2 linked regions of the Rubinisphaera italica genome follow. The protein of the gene in region 2 interacts with the protein of the main gene of each other region in a pairwise test. Links are inferred from orthologs where the notes say so. Each region holds a gene or a part of one and is shown on either strand. Other genes may lie near its edges.

Region 1 (9,963 bases), 3.4 Mb from region 2 along the record:
TCGGCATCAATCGACCTTCGCCATTGGCCCGATAATCGTATTGCACAAACATCAACGCGAGGAGTGCTGCAAGAATCAAACCGCTCACGACTAATGTTTTAACCAGTGTCTTTCCCCGCAACGCTCGGAATCCGCGACCGATAAATCGCCAGAGGGGGAGCAGAAAGATTTTCTCGTGTTCATCGGCATTATGAATCGCAGTGGCGATATGATCTGAGACCAATTCAGCTGCAGCTTGACGGTCAGTATCCCAGTTGTGGGAGGTCAACAGTTCGACCACCATTGCACCAATCAGGACTGGCGGTTTTTCTTTATTCTGAGGTTTATCTTCTGATTTATGTTCTCGATCCTGATATTCAAGCGGATAGATGGCCAGCATGCGTGCATTGGATTCTTCGAGATAATCCGCCAGTTGTTTTTCGACTTGAGGGGCGAGATCTTTGAGTTGTCCGTTGTAGATGAAAGGTTTGCGGGACTGATAAACAGTGCGAACCAGTCGATTCAACTTCTGCATCAGGTTTGCATTGCGATTGACTTTGTCCTGCCCGCTCACCGCAATCATTTTTGTTTTTCGGCCCCACTTCATGGCGATTGCGACACGGTCGACGGTTAATATCTGTCGCATATCATTGGCAGCGGTGGTCGCAACCTGATTGGTGTCGAGCCCGTTATGCAGATCGAGTAAAAAGCGATCGATCGATTCCCAGAACGTTTTGGAGTTGACTGCTACTGGTGAAGCCATTTTTCCGGAGAGGTGTAACGATGCCAACCCAGACAAATGCTCTGCAAACTGCATCATCCCTTTTTGAGCTTCATCGGAAATGGTCTCGGGAAAAAACAGCTGCAGGATCGCTGCGCATTGCTTCTCCTTAAAAATCGGCGAAACGACAACGACTAAAGCAGCAGGTCGCAACTCGGCTTTTGTGCTGGCGGGACCGATGGCAATCGTCTGAGAATTGTTGACGACCTCGGTCAGCAACTTGGAATTTTTCTGAGTACGGGCCTGATTTTGAAGTATTTCCGTGGCGGCAATATTTTGTTCGCCAACCAGACGAATTCCATTTTCGGCCAGTCCCCAGATCGCTCCTGCCGGTGCCTGCGAACCTTCCATGGCAAACGCGAGAAACTGACGAAGAAAATCATCAGGAGGCAAGCTTTGTCGAGCCAGTTTTTCAACCGCCTGGACACAAGCCGAGATTCGTTCGTTCGGGTTTGGATTATTCATGGAGTGGATGAAGAGTTAAGTCAGTCGAGTCGATATGATTGTCAGGAGTTTCATGGGAAATGAAACTTTTGTCCATGCTGGCCCATCATATTGGGTTTAGCATGCAATAGAAACTGGCGAATGGCGACTTATTCGATCAGACCCCGATTAAATTCCGACTGCACCGTTCGCGTTGACTGTGATGGCGAACCTAGCGAATAGGAGGATTCTCACCCTGAGAAATCTGCAGGGTTTCGCTTTGTGACGACCCCAGTTATTTTATAAAAGTTCCCCCCAATAAAAATGCCCGGGGTTACCCGGGCATTATAGAGCAAAAATTCATCAGCAGAGGTTACTTGGATCGACCAGCATCGATAATTGGTCCAAAGTTATCGACAGTCAGGCTGGCTCCACCAACCAGAGCGCCATCGACATTCGGCTGGCCGAGCAGTTCCTCAGCATTGCTCGGTTTGACACTTCCTCCATACAGGATTCGCATCGCCTCAGCTGCGGCTTGGCTGTAATTGCTACTCAACCAATTACGCAAATGAGCGTGGGCTTGATCAGCCTGTTCCGGAGAAGCCGTTTTTCCAGTGCCAATCGCCCAGACCGGTTCGTAGGCAATGATGATCTTGCTGAGATCGGCTTCTGAAACATCAGCCAGTCCGCCCTTCATTTGAGTATCGAGCACTTCTCCCGTTTTGTCGGACTCGCGTTCTTCGAGAAGTTCACCGACACACAGGACAACACCCAGATTTTTAGCGATTGCTGCTTTGGTTTTCTTATTGATCGTCCCATCGCATTCGCCGAGGACATGGCGGCGTTCGCTGTGTCCGAGAATCACCCAGTCGCAACCGATGTCCTGCAGCATGTCGACAGAGACTTCGCCGGTGAATGCTCCCGATTCTTCAAAGTAGCAGTTCTGAGCACCGACAGAAATTCCGGAATCACCGACCGCTTCTTTGATAGCCTGCAGGTAAGGAAACGGAGGGCAGACCAGCACATCGACGGATGAATCTTTGCCGGCGACATGACTCGCCAAACCCTTGGCCAGTTCGGTTCCGCTGGCAAGATCAGTGTTCATTTTCCAGTTACCGGCAATCATCGGACGTCGCATGGGGATTTCCTTTATTTTATACAGTTATCATTCGAGATATTGTGGCGAGCAATATTGATTGGCGTTCTCAAATCATGCACATTGATCGTGAGAATACCCGAGCCATAACTGGCTCGGCTCGCCTGAGTTATTATTTGAAATGTACTTATGCAGTGGCAACGGGATCGCCGATGGTTTTGCCCATCAGTTCAGCCATACTCCGCATTTTCTTCATTACTTCATCGAACTGATGCGGCAACAAAGCCTGCGGTCCATCACTTTTGGCAAGTTCTGGATTGCAATGCACTTCAATATGCACCCCATCAGCTCCTGCAGCAATGGATGCTAGAGACATTGAAGGAATCAGGTCCGGTCGGCCTGTCGCGTGTGAAGGATCGACAATGATCGGCAGGTGTGTCAGTCCTTTTACGTTCGGCACAACAGCCAGATCGAGCAGATTCCGCGTTGAGGAATCGAAACTGCGAATTCCACGCTCACACAGAATGACCTGCTTGTTGCCGTTGGCCATAATGTATTCGGCAGACATGAGCAGATCGACAACCGTCGCACTCATTCCGCGTTTGAGTAAAACCGGACGGTTGGTCGAACCGACTTCCTTAAGCAGATTGAAGTTTTGCATGTTGCGGGCACCGATCTGGAAGATATCGGTGTATTGATCGATCAGCTCGACCTGTCGAGGATCCATCACTTCGGTCACGACAGGCATCTGCAGTTCGTGTCCAACATCCTGGAGAATTTTCAGGCCTTCTTCTCCCATTCCCTGGAAACTGTAGGGGCTGGTGCGTGGTTTGAATGCTCCACCTCGTAATACGTTTGCACCGCTGGCTTTGATGGCGTGGGCGATTTCTGAGAGGATTTCTTTTCCTTCAATCGCACAAGGCCCGGCGATCATCATTAAATGACCGCCGCCGACTTTCACGCCGTAGCCGAGGTCGATAATGGAATCCTCTTCCTGATACTCCCGGCTCGCCATTTTATAAGGCTTGAGAACCGCATGGACATCCTCGACACCAGGAATAGCACGCAATGGTGCTTCGCGAAGCAGGTCCTCTTCACCGATCACGCCGATGACGGTTCGCTTCTCGCCTTTACTTAAATCGTGAGCAAAGCCCATCTCCTCGATTTTTTCGAGGATGTGTTGAATCTGTTCGTCTGTAGAGTTTGGTTTTAATACGATGATCATGAACTTGAACTGCCGGGGGTGAAAAATAAGGGCATCACGCAAGCTGGTGCGCGATTTGAAATAATGCATGATCAGCGAACTTTAACCGACAGAGGTGATCGCAAACAATCCATTCCACAAAACATTGTCTGTGAAACCCGGAATTTCAGCGGATTTTCATGATTTTCCCTGCAAATTCCTCGGACTCCAAGGCATCATATCCCGAAGGAACTTCCCGGCGTAGCCTTGCTATCGCTCAACAATTCCAGATTTTTGAGCTATTCTTACAGACTATTGAACTATATTTGGTCTGACTCGAAGTAAAACCGAAGCATTTAACTGTACATATTAACCGTGAAAGCGACCGTTTCAATGGCCGAGCGTCTCAAAGGAATTTTTACTCCAAATCTTGTCCCAATGACTCAGCATGGAGAGATTAACGAGGCTGAATTGCGTCGCTATGTCGACTGGCTGATCGAAAAAGGGGTCCACGGTCTCTACCCGAACGGTTCAACGGGCGAATTCACGCGATTCACTCCAGAAGAACGCCGACGGATTGTCAAAATCATTGCTGACCAAACCGCCGGGCGCGTGCCGATCCTGGCAGGAGCAGCCGAGGCGAATGTCAAAGAGACGATTCGCGCCTGCGAATATTATCACGAAGTCGGTGTACGAGCCGTCGCGATTGTCGCTCCCTTCTACTACAAACTGAGCCCGGCTTCCGTATACGCATATTTCAAAGAGATCGGAGATAACACGCCGATTGATGTCACCCTCTACAACATTCCGATGTTCGCCAGCCCGATTGATGTTCCGACGGTTCAGCGACTGAGTGAAGAGTGCGAAAAAATTGTGGCGATCAAAGATTCGTCAGGCGACCTGCCCCACATGATTCGCATGATTCAAGCCGTCCGCCCGAATCGTCCCGAGTTCAGTTTTCTGACTGGCTGGGATGCCGCCTTAATGCCGATGCTGCTCAGCGGATGCGACGGCGGCACAAATGCGACGTCCGGTGTCGTTCCGGAATTGACCCGAGCACTTTACGATTTGACGACTTCCCATCAAATCGAAAAAGCCCGCCAGTTGCAGTATGATCTCGTCAAACTCTTTGATGTCATGCTTTATTCGGCAGAATTCCCTGAAGGTTTCAGGTCAGCTGTTGAACTTCGTGGTTTCAAAATGGGCTGCGGACGTCAGCCGTTGTCTTCAGAACAGAAAACGGATCTGCAAACGCTGAGCAAAGAACTGCAATGTATGCTGTCCACGCATGGCTACAGCGATGAACCAATCGGCGGCTGTCCGATCGATGGCAACTCAGCAGGCAATGCGGATGAAGTGACCCGGATTGTCAGCACCGTTGTCGCTGAGCTTAAACGCCGCGGTATGGTTGACTGATTTTCATGACGTGCCACGGCTCTGTGAGCCGTGCGATTTGCAATCGACGTCTAAAAACACGGCTCGCAGAGCCGTGGCACCATACGAGTACTTCTGGGTGCTTGGCTTCGCTACGACCCCAGCCGCCCATCCTGTAACGCTTATAACGGTTGCAGGAATCGGTTTCAAAAACGCAACATCGAGATGCATCGGGAAATTCGCTGCTGAGGAAATCGTAAGCTACGCTTGAATTGAATGTGCCACGGTTCTGTGAGCCGTGCGAATTGCAATCGACGACCAAAAACACGGCTCACAGAGCCGTGGCACCGGGCTTATGGACTCTCAACCTCAACAACCGGAATACGATGTTGCCTTGCATACACGGCGCGCGATGTTTCTATTGTTCGGTCTTGTGTTGGCGGTCTTTGGGATTTCTGTCACTTTTGATTTTGTAAACTGGGATGATCCCTGGTATATCCATCGCAATCCGCTCGTCCAAAGTTGGTCTTTCCAGAATCTGTATGGAATCTGCACCGAAACGGTCACACGGAATTTCGCTCCGCTGACGATCTTTTCTTACCTGATTGATCACTCGCTGTGGGGCAAATGGGCGGGGGGATATCATCTGACGAATGTTCTGCTGCATGGCATTAACGCGATACTTGTTTTTTTACTCGTGCGGCAGATCACAACGCGACACGTGTTTGCATTGGTAGTCGCGCTGTTATTTGCGATTCACCCGATTCAAATCGAATCGGTCGTCTGGATTTCTGCTCGTAAAGGCTTACTGTCCTCGGCTTTCATTCTGCTGTCACTGCTCTTCTGGTTAAAACGCGAACGAACTTCACAGGACGAGTTATCAGGAACGATTCTGTTTGTCGTCGCCTTGATGTGCAAAGCCTCGGCTGTGGTCGTTCCGGGTATCGTTTTTGTCTATGACATTATTGTGCGTCGACGCTCTTTCGCCGATTCGCTGGCCCGGCAGTTTGTCAGCGGGTTGCTGGCCATCTGGTTCATTCTGCTGACAGCCGGTTCTCAAAACTCGCAAACGGGCGGTATCCGACATCATCTCGGTCACAGTAAACTCGAGATCCTGGGGATTGATTCCGTGCTGATGTGGAAGTACGTCGGCATGCTGCTCTGGCCGACCGATCTGGCCATCCTTTACGATCCGACAATCCAGGGAATTGGAGCCGCGATTGCTGTTTCCGTATTCGCCTGGGGAATTATTGCAGTGTGGATCTGGATGAAACGGGAATCGCAACCGCTGATTCTGTTCGCCTCGTTAAGTGCTCTTGCATTGATGATTCCGGTCTTAAATTTTTTTCCACTAACGACCTTGATGAATGACCGCTATCTCTATCTACCCTGCATCGCCTTCTTTGGATTGATGGTGGCAGCAGTGGAGTCTGTATTTTATCGTGGAATGGCGGTGGCGTTATCGCACAGAAGCCCCCAAAATGTTGAGAGCTCGGGGGCTTCCGCTGAAGCGGAGCGCCCCCGCCACCCTGACTTTAGTATTCGAACTCTGAAGCCGCAGACGTCTTTTCGGATTGCCGCTTTAACTGCGGGGCTGGTCGTTCTGGCTTATTCTGCCATATCTGTTCAACAATTGTCTGTCTGGCGAAATGACTCGGCTCTCTGGAAACAGGCCAGTCAGGTCTCCCCGGAATTGCCGGTGGTTCAGTATCAATACGCCTTAGCCGAGTGGCGAACCGGGGAACATCAGGCGGCCATCACTCGACTTGAAAATGCACTTCAACTTGAGCGGGTCGATGACCTGGATCGCGAACGATTCAACGAAAAACTGCAGATCTTCAAAACTCAGTTTCAGGAACTGCAATTGAATGCTGCCGTTTCAAAATAAACAGCGGTTCTGTTGTGCCTCGGCTCTATGAGCTGTGCTTTTTATCATCGACATCGATTTACACGGCTCATAGAGCCGTGGCACCAACTTGAGTATAAACTTATCCTTAAGATGCGAATTCAAAACTGCTGCATTACACCATCCAGATAAGTTTTCAACTCCGGATCAAACTCTGGAAATCCGTCAGAAACAGGTTTTTGTCCCATCGCTTTTCGCATCATGTTGTGCATCAGATAGCGTCCCGGTCCAATTGTCATGTGGATGCTGTCGCGATACATCTGCTCGATGTTTTCCAGCGGAGCATTACCAGTATCGATGTCCTGCTGAATCTGTTGCAAAGCGTTCATCGCCTGAGTACTGCGGAATTCGCGATCGGGATACGCGTCTCGCAACTGCTTGAGTAAGGCCTCAAAATAAGCCTGACTATGCGTCAGAGTTCCTGCGGAATCATCATCGGCAAACTCTGCTTTCAATTCTGCATGTCGAGCCCAGCCTGTGTGAATGATAACCGTCGCGTTCGGCTGCAGTTCGAGCCACTCTGAAATCGTTGCAAAATCTTCTTCGAGGGTTGTGCCATAATGGGGCTGAAAAGAGATGAGATCGTATTGAGCCGAGCGAAATGCGAGTGGCCAGAGACGGGAGGTTCCAACACAAGGTTGTTCGGGATGTTCCTGAATATATTTGAGACTCTTTCCACAATCGACATGCCACTCGACACCTTCATCGAGTCGACTCGGAATCGTATCCCAGGTTAGTGAATTGCCGATCAGGAAGATGCGTTTTTGTGTCTCAAGCACTGTGTTATCGACAATTGTAATATTCTTTTCGGGAGTGTTATTAAATCGCACTGGAGGAGTCGATTCTGTTGCCAGTTCCCAGCGATTGTTTTCGACGAGGTTCTCTCCCGCTTTATGAAAGCGAATGGGCGAACGATCAATCCTGCGGATTTCATTATTGCGGATCGTAAAGCCCGTCGAACCTTCATCCAGAAACATGCCGTTCGATTCTGCTCGGCCAGCATTGAGAGGAATGTCGGTAATCAGATTGTTTTCGATCACACTGTCCGGCTGCAGTCCCAGCGTGTAAATCCCGCCGCCATCACTCAGGACCTGCATCATGTATTGGATGCGATTGTCGGCAATGCGATTATTCCCAGCTGGGGTGTTGGAAGGATTCCACATCCAGCCGAGGGAAATTCCAGTGTAGGGACAATCGTGAATGTTATTGTTTGTGATTTCCAACTCACGATTCAATGGAGCCCAGATGGCGACGGAACCTGGCAGGATCACTCCACATTGACTCACTTCACATTGATCGATTTTATTAGCCGTCGGCACCTGCTCGGGAGCAGACTGATACCACGCTTTTCCATCCACGCGACGAGAATTATTTTCTCCCAGATTCAATCCATTCCCGCCCACATCAGTCACTTTGCAGCGTTGCATCAAGCAGTTAGTCGTGCGGTTGGAGAACCAGAGGCCCGTCCCTCCCATCGCCTGAAACTGACATCCCTGAAAGCGGCAGCCTTTGGCATTCTCGATATAAACCCCAGCCGGCAGCATTGGTCGATCGGAAGTCGTTCTCTTTCCTGATGCATCCCGTGGCTCATGCATGGAAGCCTGTGCTCCTGCCAATCCTCCGGCTGGCATCGGGAATGCCGTTTCGGAAAATGTAATTCCCTGAACCGAGAGATTTGTGATGGGCGAATCATCGGTTCCAATCGCGGAGAAGAGTGTCGTCAAAACGGGCAAGGCAATAATCGGTTCTTCCTGAGAGGCAGAAGGAAGCATAATCAGTTCGGAATTCTCGGCATCGATAAACCATTCGCCCGGGAGATCCGCAAAGTTGGCATGACCTTCCAGATAATATCGCGGCTGCTTTTCAAAATGATCAATCGCGTAATGTCGAGCAGAGCAGCCGATCGGGCCAACGGTTTTCAGTGTGCGAGATTCTGCATCGAATGATCCCACTGGCAATCGGCTGCTGGACCAGTCGTGCATCAGAATCAAATCGTATCCTGAGGCTGGCAATTTGTTTTCTGCGGAGAGGTCTCCTGCTTGAACAATAAATCCACTGCGTCGATCCTCGAGTGCCTTTTCGATACGCAAATATCCCTGGTTTGGAAAACGGGCCGGCGAAGAGAGTTTGCCATTAACAATCATCGCACGTGGTTGACCATTCTTATTCCAGCCTTGTGGCAACTGGTAATGCAGGCGACCGTTCTCTTCCCGCTTAGAAATCGAAAGCTGCTGACTTCCCGCAAACACAACCTTGCCAGATTCTGCGGCCACCAATTTCAAACCTCGACCGACAAGTTGTGCATCGAGAGTTAACGGTTCTGAAAATTCATAGCGTCCTTCAGGAATGACAATCGTGACCGGATCGGACTGCTGTTCCCGAATGCTGCGAACATCATCCAGCGTTTGCAGTAAAGCGGCAGTCGTCGGTTCCGCGACTAGAAATTCATTGGGCGATTGCGCAATAGATAACGCAGGCAAACTGCATGTCAGGAGGAGTGCGGGGAAGAGGAATCGTAACATGATCGACTTTCTGGTTTCTGGAGGATCAGAAGGATTGTCGTGGAATGTGTAATTTGAATTTTAAGCATAACAAAAGCCTCCGGAAAAAGATCCCGGAGGCTTTTGAATTTATCTTTGCAAGCTTGTCAGCTTAGCTTTCGTGAGCTGGAATGACTTCATCGTTTTTATCGATTTCCTCAGCTTTAGTGCCTGCCAAGTGCACGGTTTTGTAGCCACCAATCGATTTGAAGTAGAAGAACAGCAGCAGATAGATGATCGCCATTGTACCTGGAATAAAGGAGTCCGCTACCAGAGTCTTGCGATCACCTGTGATGCTGGATTCAACAACTAAATCCTGAGCTTCCGTGCGATCTGCTGGGTCAATTTTTTTAATCTCTTCAAACTTCTGACCATCGAGTCCGGTCACTTCTCCAAAGAATAAAAATTGACTCGATGAATCCGCTTTGTATTCTTCGTAAACCTGAACATCAGCAACTTTGAGAGTTTCACCGGCATATCGATCTTTGGCATAACCCAATCCAGCTGATCCAATCAGGCCTGCGGACATCATTCCAATACCACCCATGATGCTCATCGCGACAGCACCGGTTCGGGGAAATCGGTCTCCAATAACAGCAAGCATTGTAGGCCAGAAGAATGTTTTACCTACCGCATACACTCCAAGTGCAACCAATGCACCAGCAAAGGTTGTAATACCAC
Region 2 (10,016 bases):
CGCATGCCGATGCCATCGTGGGACGCGGTAAAATTCAGATACGTGCATCCGACTGGAGCCGGGGGCATGCTCATCAACCAGGTTTTCAGGTGCTTCGATGTCCCCGCCAAAAGAGCGTGCAGAAGCAGAGGAGCCAGGCTGAAATTGTAAATCATGTGGGCTTCGTTGGTGTTGCCGAAGTAAGTCAGATTTTCATGATTGGGGACATTCGTTTCGGTAATCAGTATTGTGCCGGGAGCATAAATATCGAGCAGTGTCCGTAACAGACGAACCATTTCGTGCGTTTCGGGCAGGTGAATACAGGTGGTGCCAATTTCTTTCCACAAATAGCCGATGGCATCGAGCCGAATGATTTGGACCCCTTCTTCGAGATATCTGCGAATGATTCGCAGGAACTCGTACAGGACTTCCGGGTTGCGAAAATTGAGATCGATCTGATCGTGACTGAAGGTGCACCAGACCGACTTCGGACCGTCAGGCGTTTCGACATGTCTGAGCAAGGGTGAAGCCCGTGGACGCACGACCTCTGTCAGGTCTTCTCCCTCTTCGACTTCAATGAAATAGTCTTTGCCCGGAGATTTTCCAGCGAGATAATTCTGAAACCATTCGCTTTCGGCCGAGGTGTGATTGATAACCAGATCGGCCATCAGTCGATGCTCTTTGCCGATCTCTGCGACATCTTCCCAGTCCCCCAGTTTGGGATTAATTTTCAGATAGTCGATGACGGAAAACCCATCATCAGAACTGAACGGCGAGAATGGAAGAATGTGGACAGAGGAAATCGTTTCCCCGACTTTTTCATTCAAAAATCGCTGCAAAGTCTCCAGCGGACGCTCCCCTTCATGCAGAAGAGTATCTCCGTAAGTGATTAACAGAGCATCCTGCTCACTCCAGATCTCCTTGAGAGAAACAGGCTTTTCGTAGTCTGCAAAAATTGCAGCAATCTGATCCACCAGTTGGAGATGATTTTCCTGAGGATAAAGAAACTGCAGATGATACTGGATGGACTCTTGAAGATTTGAAGATTCAGGCATTATATGGTCGTGCTATATTTAGGAACTTTTATGGCAGAATAAGCTTGGCTGATGGATACGCAGAACAGACGCAGATTTTATACCATTGTTACAGATTCTGACACGTTAATAATTGTCCTAAAAAATTCGAGTCTGAATGCAGGCTGTTATCGTGTCCAGTTAGTCACGAGTAGAAATTATTCTCAAAAACTTCGGTTGAATACTCTTGCAGAATCGCTCAGAGAAGTAGCTCGACTGCTGCGAAAATATCCCACTTCATTCAGAAGTCCCCGCTTCCGGAGCCGCTACGCTTTTCTCCTGAGCATCATCAATCCCCTCCTCAATCATCTCTTTAGAGTCTTTCTGATCATTGCCTTCCGGTTCCGGTTCCGTTCCTTTTTCGGCGATGTAAACGAGATCGGCAATGACAGCGAAGTGATCGGAGCCGGGCATTTTTGCGCGATCCAGCGACTCCAGATGAAATCCGTTGGAGACGAAGACATGATCAAGCGGATACCGCAGAAGTGGGTATTCAGAGTGAAAGGTATTCAGCATTCGACGGCCTATGCGAGGGTCTTTCAGCCCACTGACGCGCTTAAATAATCGCGTTGTATGCGACCAGGCGACATCGTTAAAATCGCCAGTGACGATCCAGGAATCCTGCTGATTTTCAGAAACGGTTTTTGCAATCAGCATCAGCTCGGCATCTCGAACCACATGAGAATGCAGCTTCAATTCGCGATCCAGATTCGTCAACTCATCCATCCAAGGCTGATCGGTTTCAATCGTCAGTAAAATATCGGGATCAAATTCATTCAATTTTTCGACTACAGCTGTTTTCTCCTCATTCCCAATTTCCAGATTCGCAATGACAATCCGAAACGATGGATTACCCTCTGGAATCTCTGTAATTCCGGGAACCTCTTCGGACCAGATCATGGTATAGGGCAAAATGAAGGAAATCTGCCAGAGCCCTGTGATGCCAATCAAAACAAACAGGGCTGTATCTATTGTTTGCCATTTGGAGTAACAGCGGAGAATGCAGGTTATCAGCAGCACCAGCATGAGAAGTGCCAGAAGTTGAACGCGCGGAAAATCGCAAATCCTCACCCACCACGCGCCCACAGGCAGAAAAGGGAGTGCACTTAGAAAAATTATGCCCAGTGCCGCAATTCGAAGTGCCCAGATCGAAATTGTGATAGCCATGTGACGAGAACCTGCATGTAGAGTCGCAAATGAAATTCAGCAAATTTTTGTTCCTGAATCAATTATGATAGCAGATGTTCAAAAAATGCGACCTCTCGAAGTTCAACATTCGATGACTTATTGACGTGCTCTGCAGTGTGGTTATGCTGAAAGCAGGTCGAGTTCATCAAAATGATCATCTCGATGGATGACTACTGAGCAAACACGAAAAAAGCGTTTAATTATGCCAATTGAAATCACTTACTTTGGACATTCTGCTTTCCAGCTGAAAACTTCGTCTCACACATTACTGATCGATCCGTTTCTCAATGACAACCCCCTCACAGACATGCTGGCTGAGGATATGAAGCCAGATGTGATTCTATTGACGCATGGACATGGAGATCATGTCGGCGATACGGTCGAAATCGCACAACGGACGGAGGCTCTGGTCATTGCCAATTTTGAAATTTCGAACTGGTTGACGAATCAGGGCGTGAAAAAGACTCATGGGATGCACATTGGAGGCGAACATGAATTCGAATTTGGCAAGATCAAATTGACGATTGCCCATCATGGTTCTCAACTGCCCGATGGTTCCGATGGCGGCAACCCGGCTGGGATAATCGTGAAAGCGGAAGATCGAGTCATCTATTTCGCAGGAGATACCGGCCTGTTTTACGACATGACTTTGATTGCCGATGAGGGACTGGATGTGGCTGTTGTGCCCATCGGAGACAACTTCACGATGGGGCCTGCAGATTCCATTCGAGCAGCCGAGTTTCTGAGGGCACCGACGGTGATTCCCTGTCATTACAACACCTGGCCTATTATTGAGCAGCATACGCAAGCCTGGTCGGATGGAATTCTCAATCACACAGAGTCGGAACCGAAAGTGCTGCAACCGGGAGAGTCGTGGACAGTGAACTGAGAGATTTTTCATAAGCCTCTTCAAGTTGGCTTTCCTCTAGTGTAGAATTAAGAATCGACCTGATTCTAGTCTCATTTTATGTGTGAGTTCTTCAATGCCCGTTTATCTCTACGAAGTCGTCCGCGAAGACAAACAACCTGGGGAACGATTTGAAGTCGTCCAGCGCATGGCTGAAGATCCGCTGACTGCTCATCCAGAAACGGGGGAACCGGTCCGTCGCGTCATTACTGCTCCCGCCATCGGCTCCCGCTGGATGGGCATGAACATGGAACGGAGCGTCAAAGACGATAAAAAACTCAACGACCTCGGCTTTACCAAGTACGAGAAATCCGGGGACGGAAAATACGTCAAAAAATTTGGTCAAGGACCAAACCTGATTTCCAAAGACTAATCACTTGGATGGTGAGTGGCTGGGGTCGAAGCGCAGCGGAGCCCCCAGAATCGCTGATCAATATTGAAGGTCACTGCTTTTTCCGCAAGCGATGCTTGATCTCCGCCACCAGCGAAACATATTCAGACGATTCCCTCAACGCCTCATTCCTTGTCGTCCAGGGAATTGTGACCTCTTCCACAATCTGGCCCGGATGAGCAGACATCAATTTGACTTTCTGGCTCAGAAAAACCGCCTCTCCTAAATGATGCGTCACGAGGACGGTCGCAAAACCAAATTCCTGCTGCCAGCCGATCAGTTCGTCGTTGAGTTGTTCCCGCAAAAAATCATCGACCGCAGCAAAGGGCTCATCCAGCAAAAGCAATTCGGGATCCAGCACCAGAGAACGGGCGACAGCGACGCGCATTTTCATGCCGCCAGAAAGTTGTGTCGGATACTTTTCGTAATCAGCCGGGGAGATGCCCGTTTTGTTGAGCAGCCATTCAATTTTCTCTCGATTGACAGGTTGATTCACCAGTTCGAAGGGGATGGCCATATTACTCAGCACGGTTCGCCAGGGAAGCAGCCGGGCATCTTGAAAGACCATTGCGATTCGACCCGGATTGGCGATTTCCGGCTGATGTAAAATTCGCTGGCCTGCATTCTCAGGCAGCAACCCTGCAATCACACGTAACAACGTCGACTTTCCACAACCTGAGGGGCCGACAATTCCAAACGATTCTCCTGCGGAAATGCTCAGATCAATTCCCTGCAGCGTATTCGCGGCATTGTTCTTGAAGCGAACATCAATACCACGGAGTTCGAGCAGTAATTTCGATCCGCCAGCTTCATCCGTCATGAGAGTCGTTCCTGCCCCCAGCGACGAGCCAGTTCGACGAGGACCATCTTAGCCGACTCCATTTCGATTTCACTGGTCCACTCCAGCGGACTGTGGGGGTTATGTTGTCCGGACGACAAATTCGGCGTCGGCAAACCAGCTGCTGTCATCAGAGAACCGTCGGTTCCGCCGCGAATGATATCCTGATGCGGTTCCAGACCGGCTGCAGCCGTTGCTTCAATGGCAAACGGCAATGCTCGTGGTTCTTTCTCAAGACCATCTCGCATGTTGCGATACTGTTCTTTGATCTGCACTTCGATTTCCGCTTTGGGGTATTCGCAGCGAAGGGATTCCGCAATCGATTCGAGCAGTTTCGCCTGAGCGTGAAGATTCTCAGTTTCGAAATCTCGCAAGATAATGCGAGCAGAGGCTTCGGCTACGCCTCCCGAAATGTGATACGGATGCATGAAACCCTCACGATCATCCGTTGTTTCCGGGCTGAGTGTCAGCTGAGGTATCCGATCAATAAAGGCAGACAGGATGCGAATCGCATTCACCATCGCCCCTTTTCCCACAGAAGGATGCGTATTGATGCCTCTAACAATGATTGTCGCCTGATCTGCAGAAAATGTTTCGGAGTCGATTCGACCACGCCCATCGCTATCGAGCGTGTAGGCGCACACTGAGCCAAGAGCGTCGAAATCCATATTCTCAATCCCACGGCCGATCTCCTCATCGACTGTAAAGCAGACTCGAACAGGCCCGTGCGGAATCTCAGGATGCTCAATCAGATATTCGACAGCCGCCATGATGACCGCAATTCCCGATTTATCATCTGCACCAAGCAAAGTCGTTCCATCGGTCGTGATGATCGATTCCCCAACCAGTTGCGACAACTCGGGATTCTCACTTACTTTCAGGATTTTGGACGGATCGCCCGGCAGCACGATGTCCTCGCCATCGTACTCTTCATGCACAATTGGATTGACATTCGTGCCGGAATACTCGGGAGACGTATCGACATGAGCAACCCAGGCAATCGTCGGGACTTTCTCAGAAATGTTACTTGGCAATGTCGCCAGCACGATACCATGAGGACTGAGCGAAACATCCTTCAGGCCAAGTTCCCGGCACTCCTGCTCCAGCAATCGGGACAGATCCAATTGCTTTTCGGTACTCGGCGCAGAAGGAGAAGTTTCATCCGACTGAGTATCGATACAAACGTAAGTCAGAAAACGTTCCAGAAGTGTCGGCATAATTAATTCCGTAAGTGTTAAATCCAGAGAATGACACGATCTTTGATGGAGTCGGGCAACTTTTTCATAACGGCTTTTTTCAGATGCGATGTGTGATATCGCGTGCTGAAGTGGCAGAGGATAATCATCTCATTATTGAACTTCTCTGCTCGATCGATAATGTCATCCAGGTGCGTATGACCGAATTTGTGAATCTTCGATTTACGATGTTCGGGGCGGAAGAACGTCATTTCCGTGATCAGGATTTTTGCATTGTAAACATCTTCGCAATTATCGAGACCGACAGGAGCCGTGTCCCCCATGTACGCAACCAAGGGATATCGAGTTTCGTGCGTAACATCGGTTCCCGACATGCGAATGTCGCGAATTTCATCGCCAGCCAGCCCCTGATACTCTGGTTTCAATTTTCTGCGGCGGTCCCAAATGATGTAGCCGACTGAAGGCACCGTATGCTTCGTCTGCACGACGGTGGCAACATGCTCGCGGCTCAGTTCGATTTCATCGCCCGCCTGGACACCAATCAAATTGCAAAGCATCCGACCACGATCCAGCTTTTGCCAGGCTCGCAGAAGGCGCTCGGTATCTTCCTGTACTTCGGCGGGAACATAAATGGTCGGAGGCTCCATTTTCATCATGCGGCGCCGGGCAACAAACGGAGGCAGAGCCGCCATGTGATCCAAATGAGCATGAGAAATGAAGTAAGTCGGCGTCCCCATAAACGACCACGGACTGCCACCCAGATCGAATCCGATTTTCAGCTCGGGAATCCGCCAGTAACTTTGCACCGCTGCCCGCGAATAACCCTCGACGGTCATACCCGCATGCGTGACCGTACGAAGTGGAAGATTATTGACAACCGTTTCCAGTTCGGTCATGTCATCAAGAGCGGGATTTTCGTCCATGGGAGTGACTTGAGTTGATGTATCGGTTCCGCAGAGCGGGCCAGAAATATTTTGATAGGCGAGCCGAGTCAGTCATGACTCGGGTAGGTGGATTAATCAATAACATTTTTCAGGACGACCGCACAATAATCGTGAAAAAACCCGAGTCATGACTGACTCGGCTCGCCTGAAAATGCCCTGGAATCTACCCAGTGAATATCACTACTTTACGGAGAGGCTGACTCGTCGGCAACCGATTGCAGTTTGAACAGTCCAATCCATTTCGTCAAAGGCCCAGCTATTCCGATTCTCCTCCACTCGTCGTGGCCGCATAGACCAGAGCAACATCTTCATGAGTCAAGCCAAGGGACGCTCGAAATCGGTCTAAAGCCGCAAAGATATCGATGAAAATCATATTCAGGCAGGGCACAATGATTAATGTCAATGCGGTGGCAAAAATCAATCCATAAGTTAACGTGACGGCCATTGGAATCAGGAATTTCGCCTGAAAACTTGTCTCAAACATCAGCGGAGTCAACCCGGCTGCCGTGGTAAGAGTTGTCAGAAGAATCGCGCGGAGTCGAAGTTTTGCTCCCATCACATTGGCTTCGAGGGGATCTATTCCGCGTTTCAATCGCGTATTGATAAAGTCGACCAGTACCAGCGAATCATTTACCAGGATTCCCGAGAGCGCCAGGAAACCGATACAGCTCAGAATTGTAATCGGATTCCCGGTGATCCAGTGTCCAATAATCGCACCCAGAATTCCGAACGGAATGGCAGACATCACAACCAGTGGTTGGAAGTATGATTTGAACAGCCCGGCCAGCATCATATAAATCATCAGGAATGCAGCTGGCATCGCCAGTCCGAGACTGCTGAACGACTTCTGTTGTTCTTCGGTTGTACCGGAAAAGTCAATGATGATGCCGGGATGTTCCCGCAGCATTCTGGGAACAAAATCGGATTGAAACTGCGTCATCACCGCATTCGCATTATTGGCAGTTGCATCCACGTCGCCGTAAATGGAGATCGAACGACGTTGCTGAGAACGATGAATACTCGTGTAACTTCGCGTTTCTTTCAGTTCGGCCACCTCAGAAATCGGAATCCAACGAAAACCTGCTTCATCATTCATCGCGACAGCATTGAGAGGATTGACCGGTCGAGGTATTCGCAGAGCCTCCAGATTGTAAACCTCGGACCGAAACTCTTCGGGCAATCGAACCATGATTTTGACATCCTCCCGATTCCGCGTCACCCGACGGGCTTCGACGCCATACAACGCATGTCGGACAAAGCCACCCAGTTCATTGACGGTAATACCTGTTGAGCGAGCCGAGGGGAGCAGTCGCAATTGAACTTCGCGTTTGCCGATATCGTAATCGTCATCCAGATCGACAACGCCATCATACGATGCCAGTTCATTCTTCATCGCGTTGGTCACTTCGAGTAATTCCTCAAAGTTGTTGCCGGTCACCTTGATTTCAATATCTTTCCCGGCTGGCCCTCCATTCATTGCTTCCCATTTGACGGAATTGACTCCCGAAAGAGTTTCTGTCATTTTGCGAAATGCGACGAGCAGTTCTTCACTGGAACGTAAACCCTTGCGTTCCCGTTCATCCGCTTCCATCAGTTCGACAATCACCTGGCCTAAATGCGATTGCTGACTACCGGCTGAGGCACCCGTGCCACCGAGGTTGATCTGTGATCCAACCGTCGTTTGTATGCTCGTCACCTCAGGGACATCTTTAACAAATTCTGAGATTCGAATCATCGTATCGCGGGTGGTATCAACAACAGTTCCGATGGGTAATTCGACATCGGCGGTAATCGTTTCACTATCCATTTTCTGTATGAATACGAACGGAACGATGCCGCCAATCACTAAGCCGAGCGACATCATCACCATCGCCATTGCTGCGGCAATAGTAACGTATCTCCATTTCATGGCGCCTCGCAGAATTGTTTCGTAAACACGCATCAACACATTCTGCATGATGCGTTCCTGAAACGCTTCTACTTTCGACCAGATGCGTCCAATGCCGGATTTTGAGAGTTTTTCCTCATGCTTTTTGTGGTCGGGCTTTTTTAAATGCTTCAAGTGCGCAGGCAGAATTAACAGCGCTTCGATGAGAGAAACGGAGAGAGCCGCCAGAACCACGAGGGGAAGTTCCCGCATGAAGTCGCCGATCCGGCCTTTGATAAATAGCAGAGGAGCAAACCCGGCAATGGTTGTAGAGACCGCGACAATCACAGGCCACATCACCTCCTCGGCTCCCTTCACCGCCGCCTCCGTCGGCTCCTCACCTTCTTCGACGTGTCGAAAGATATTTTCGCCAATCACAATCGCATCATCGACGATGATTCCCAGGACGATAATCAGCCCGAACATCGACAGCAGATTGATCGACACACCGAACAGCCACATCACCAGGAATGTGCCCATAAAGGAAATCGGCAACCCCATCCCCGCCCAGAACGCAACCCGCCAGTTCAGGAAGAGAATCAAAGAAATGAGAACAAGGACAAGACCAGACATGCCGTTTCGAGTCATTAGGTCAAGGCGACCACGAATGAATCGAGAGAGATCACCATGCATGGCAATCTCATAATTGTGCGAAAACGGATTCTCATAGCTGTGGTCATAAATCGCCTGAGGATCCGGGCGGCCACTGATTGTATTAATAAACTTGGAAAATTGTGCAATGGCAATCGCGAAAGGGCGGGTTAACCAAGGTTGTTTCGCAGCGGCCTGCATACCATAGGCATCAAACTCCTCACGCTGCTTTCCTTTCACAAACGCACGTACCAGATTCGCAATTTGAATCGCATCCTGAGACTTAGTCTTTTGGATAATCAGCGTGACCGAAGGCTTCCCTTCGAAGTAACTTTCGATATCGACATCGACAAAATCATCTCGAATCTCGGCCACATCGCGCAGATAGATTTTCTTTCCACTCGGCGTATTCTTGACGACAATATCGCCCAGTTCGCTCCCCTCAATTTCTTCGCCTAGCGTGCGAACATTCACATTCGCACGCGGCCCTTTCAGATTTCCAGCCGAAACATCCAGATTGGACGCACGAATAGCCGCGGCGACTTCTTCAAGTGTTAAGTCATACTCAAATAGCATCAGCGGGCGAACTTCAACACTGATTTCATCATCCCGAATCCCGGAAATCGTGATATCACTCACCCCCGGCAATTCGAGCAGTTCATCCCGCAAATCGCGAGCCGCTTTCTTCAGGCTCGCTTCGCTTCCCTCGCCAAACAGGGAGACCGAGAGGACAGGCAGCATCGGTTCAACATTGCGAACGGTGATCGTTTCAATATCGTCCGGCAACTCATTATTAATAGCCCGGACTTCCGCATCAATTTCGTCGCGAACTGTGTCGATATCATCGACTTCGTTGTAGAGAGTCGCGACAGTCTGGCTCATGCCTTCCTGAACGGTCGATTCGACTTTTTCAATATCCTCGAGATCTCGAATCGCTTCTTCGATTTTAATCGTGACCGCTTTCTCCAGTTCATCCGGCTGG

Evidence for each region.
Region 1: the proteins of pepT (region 2) and tpiA interact in binary tests that used the Escherichia coli proteins (3 or more experiments, as listed by UniProt). The link is inferred for Rubinisphaera italica from one-to-one orthologs.

What each region holds. Positions count from the first base shown.
Region 1 is NZ_SJPG01000001.1:651,578-661,540, reverse strand. The notes cover bases 440-3,179. They hold tpiA (triose-phosphate isomerase), read right to left. Parts: upstream 2,322-3,179; coding sequence 1,557-2,321; downstream 440-1,556. Other genes in these bases: aroF (3-deoxy-7-phosphoheptulonate synthase), read right to left, coding at 2,467-3,179; Pan54_RS02570 (efflux RND transporter periplasmic adaptor subunit), read right to left, coding at 440-1,225. In the rest of the region: more of Pan54_RS02570, read right to left, coding at 1-439; more of aroF, read right to left, coding at 3,180-3,504; Pan54_RS02555 (dihydrodipicolinate synthase family protein), read left to right, coding at 3,856-4,878; Pan54_RS02550 (hypothetical protein), read left to right, coding at 5,192-6,724; Pan54_RS02545 (right-handed parallel beta-helix repeat-containing protein), read right to left, coding at 6,844-9,264; Pan54_RS02540 (MFS transporter), read right to left, coding at 9,395-9,963. UniProt on the Escherichia coli protein: Involved in the gluconeogenesis. Catalyzes stereospecifically the conversion of dihydroxyacetone phosphate (DHAP) to D-glyceraldehyde-3-phosphate (G3P).
Region 2 is NZ_SJPG01000001.1:4,102,368-4,112,383, forward strand. What follows is about bases 3,475-6,267. They hold pepT (peptidase T), read right to left. Parts: upstream 5,594-6,267; coding sequence 4,355-5,593; downstream 3,475-4,354. Other genes in these bases: Pan54_RS15360 (FmdB family zinc ribbon protein), read left to right, coding at 3,475-3,520; Pan54_RS15365 (ABC transporter ATP-binding protein), read right to left, coding at 3,591-4,358; Pan54_RS15375 (MBL fold metallo-hydrolase), read right to left, coding at 5,611-6,267. In the rest of the region: Pan54_RS15345 (sugar phosphorylase), read right to left, coding at 1-1,034; Pan54_RS15350 (endonuclease/exonuclease/phosphatase family protein), read right to left, coding at 1,290-2,219; Pan54_RS15355 (metal-dependent hydrolase), read left to right, coding at 2,443-3,129; more of Pan54_RS15360, read left to right, coding at 3,224-3,474; more of Pan54_RS15375, read right to left, coding at 6,268-6,495; Pan54_RS15380 (efflux RND transporter permease subunit), read right to left, coding at 6,773-10,016. UniProt on the Escherichia coli protein: Cleaves the N-terminal amino acid of tripeptides.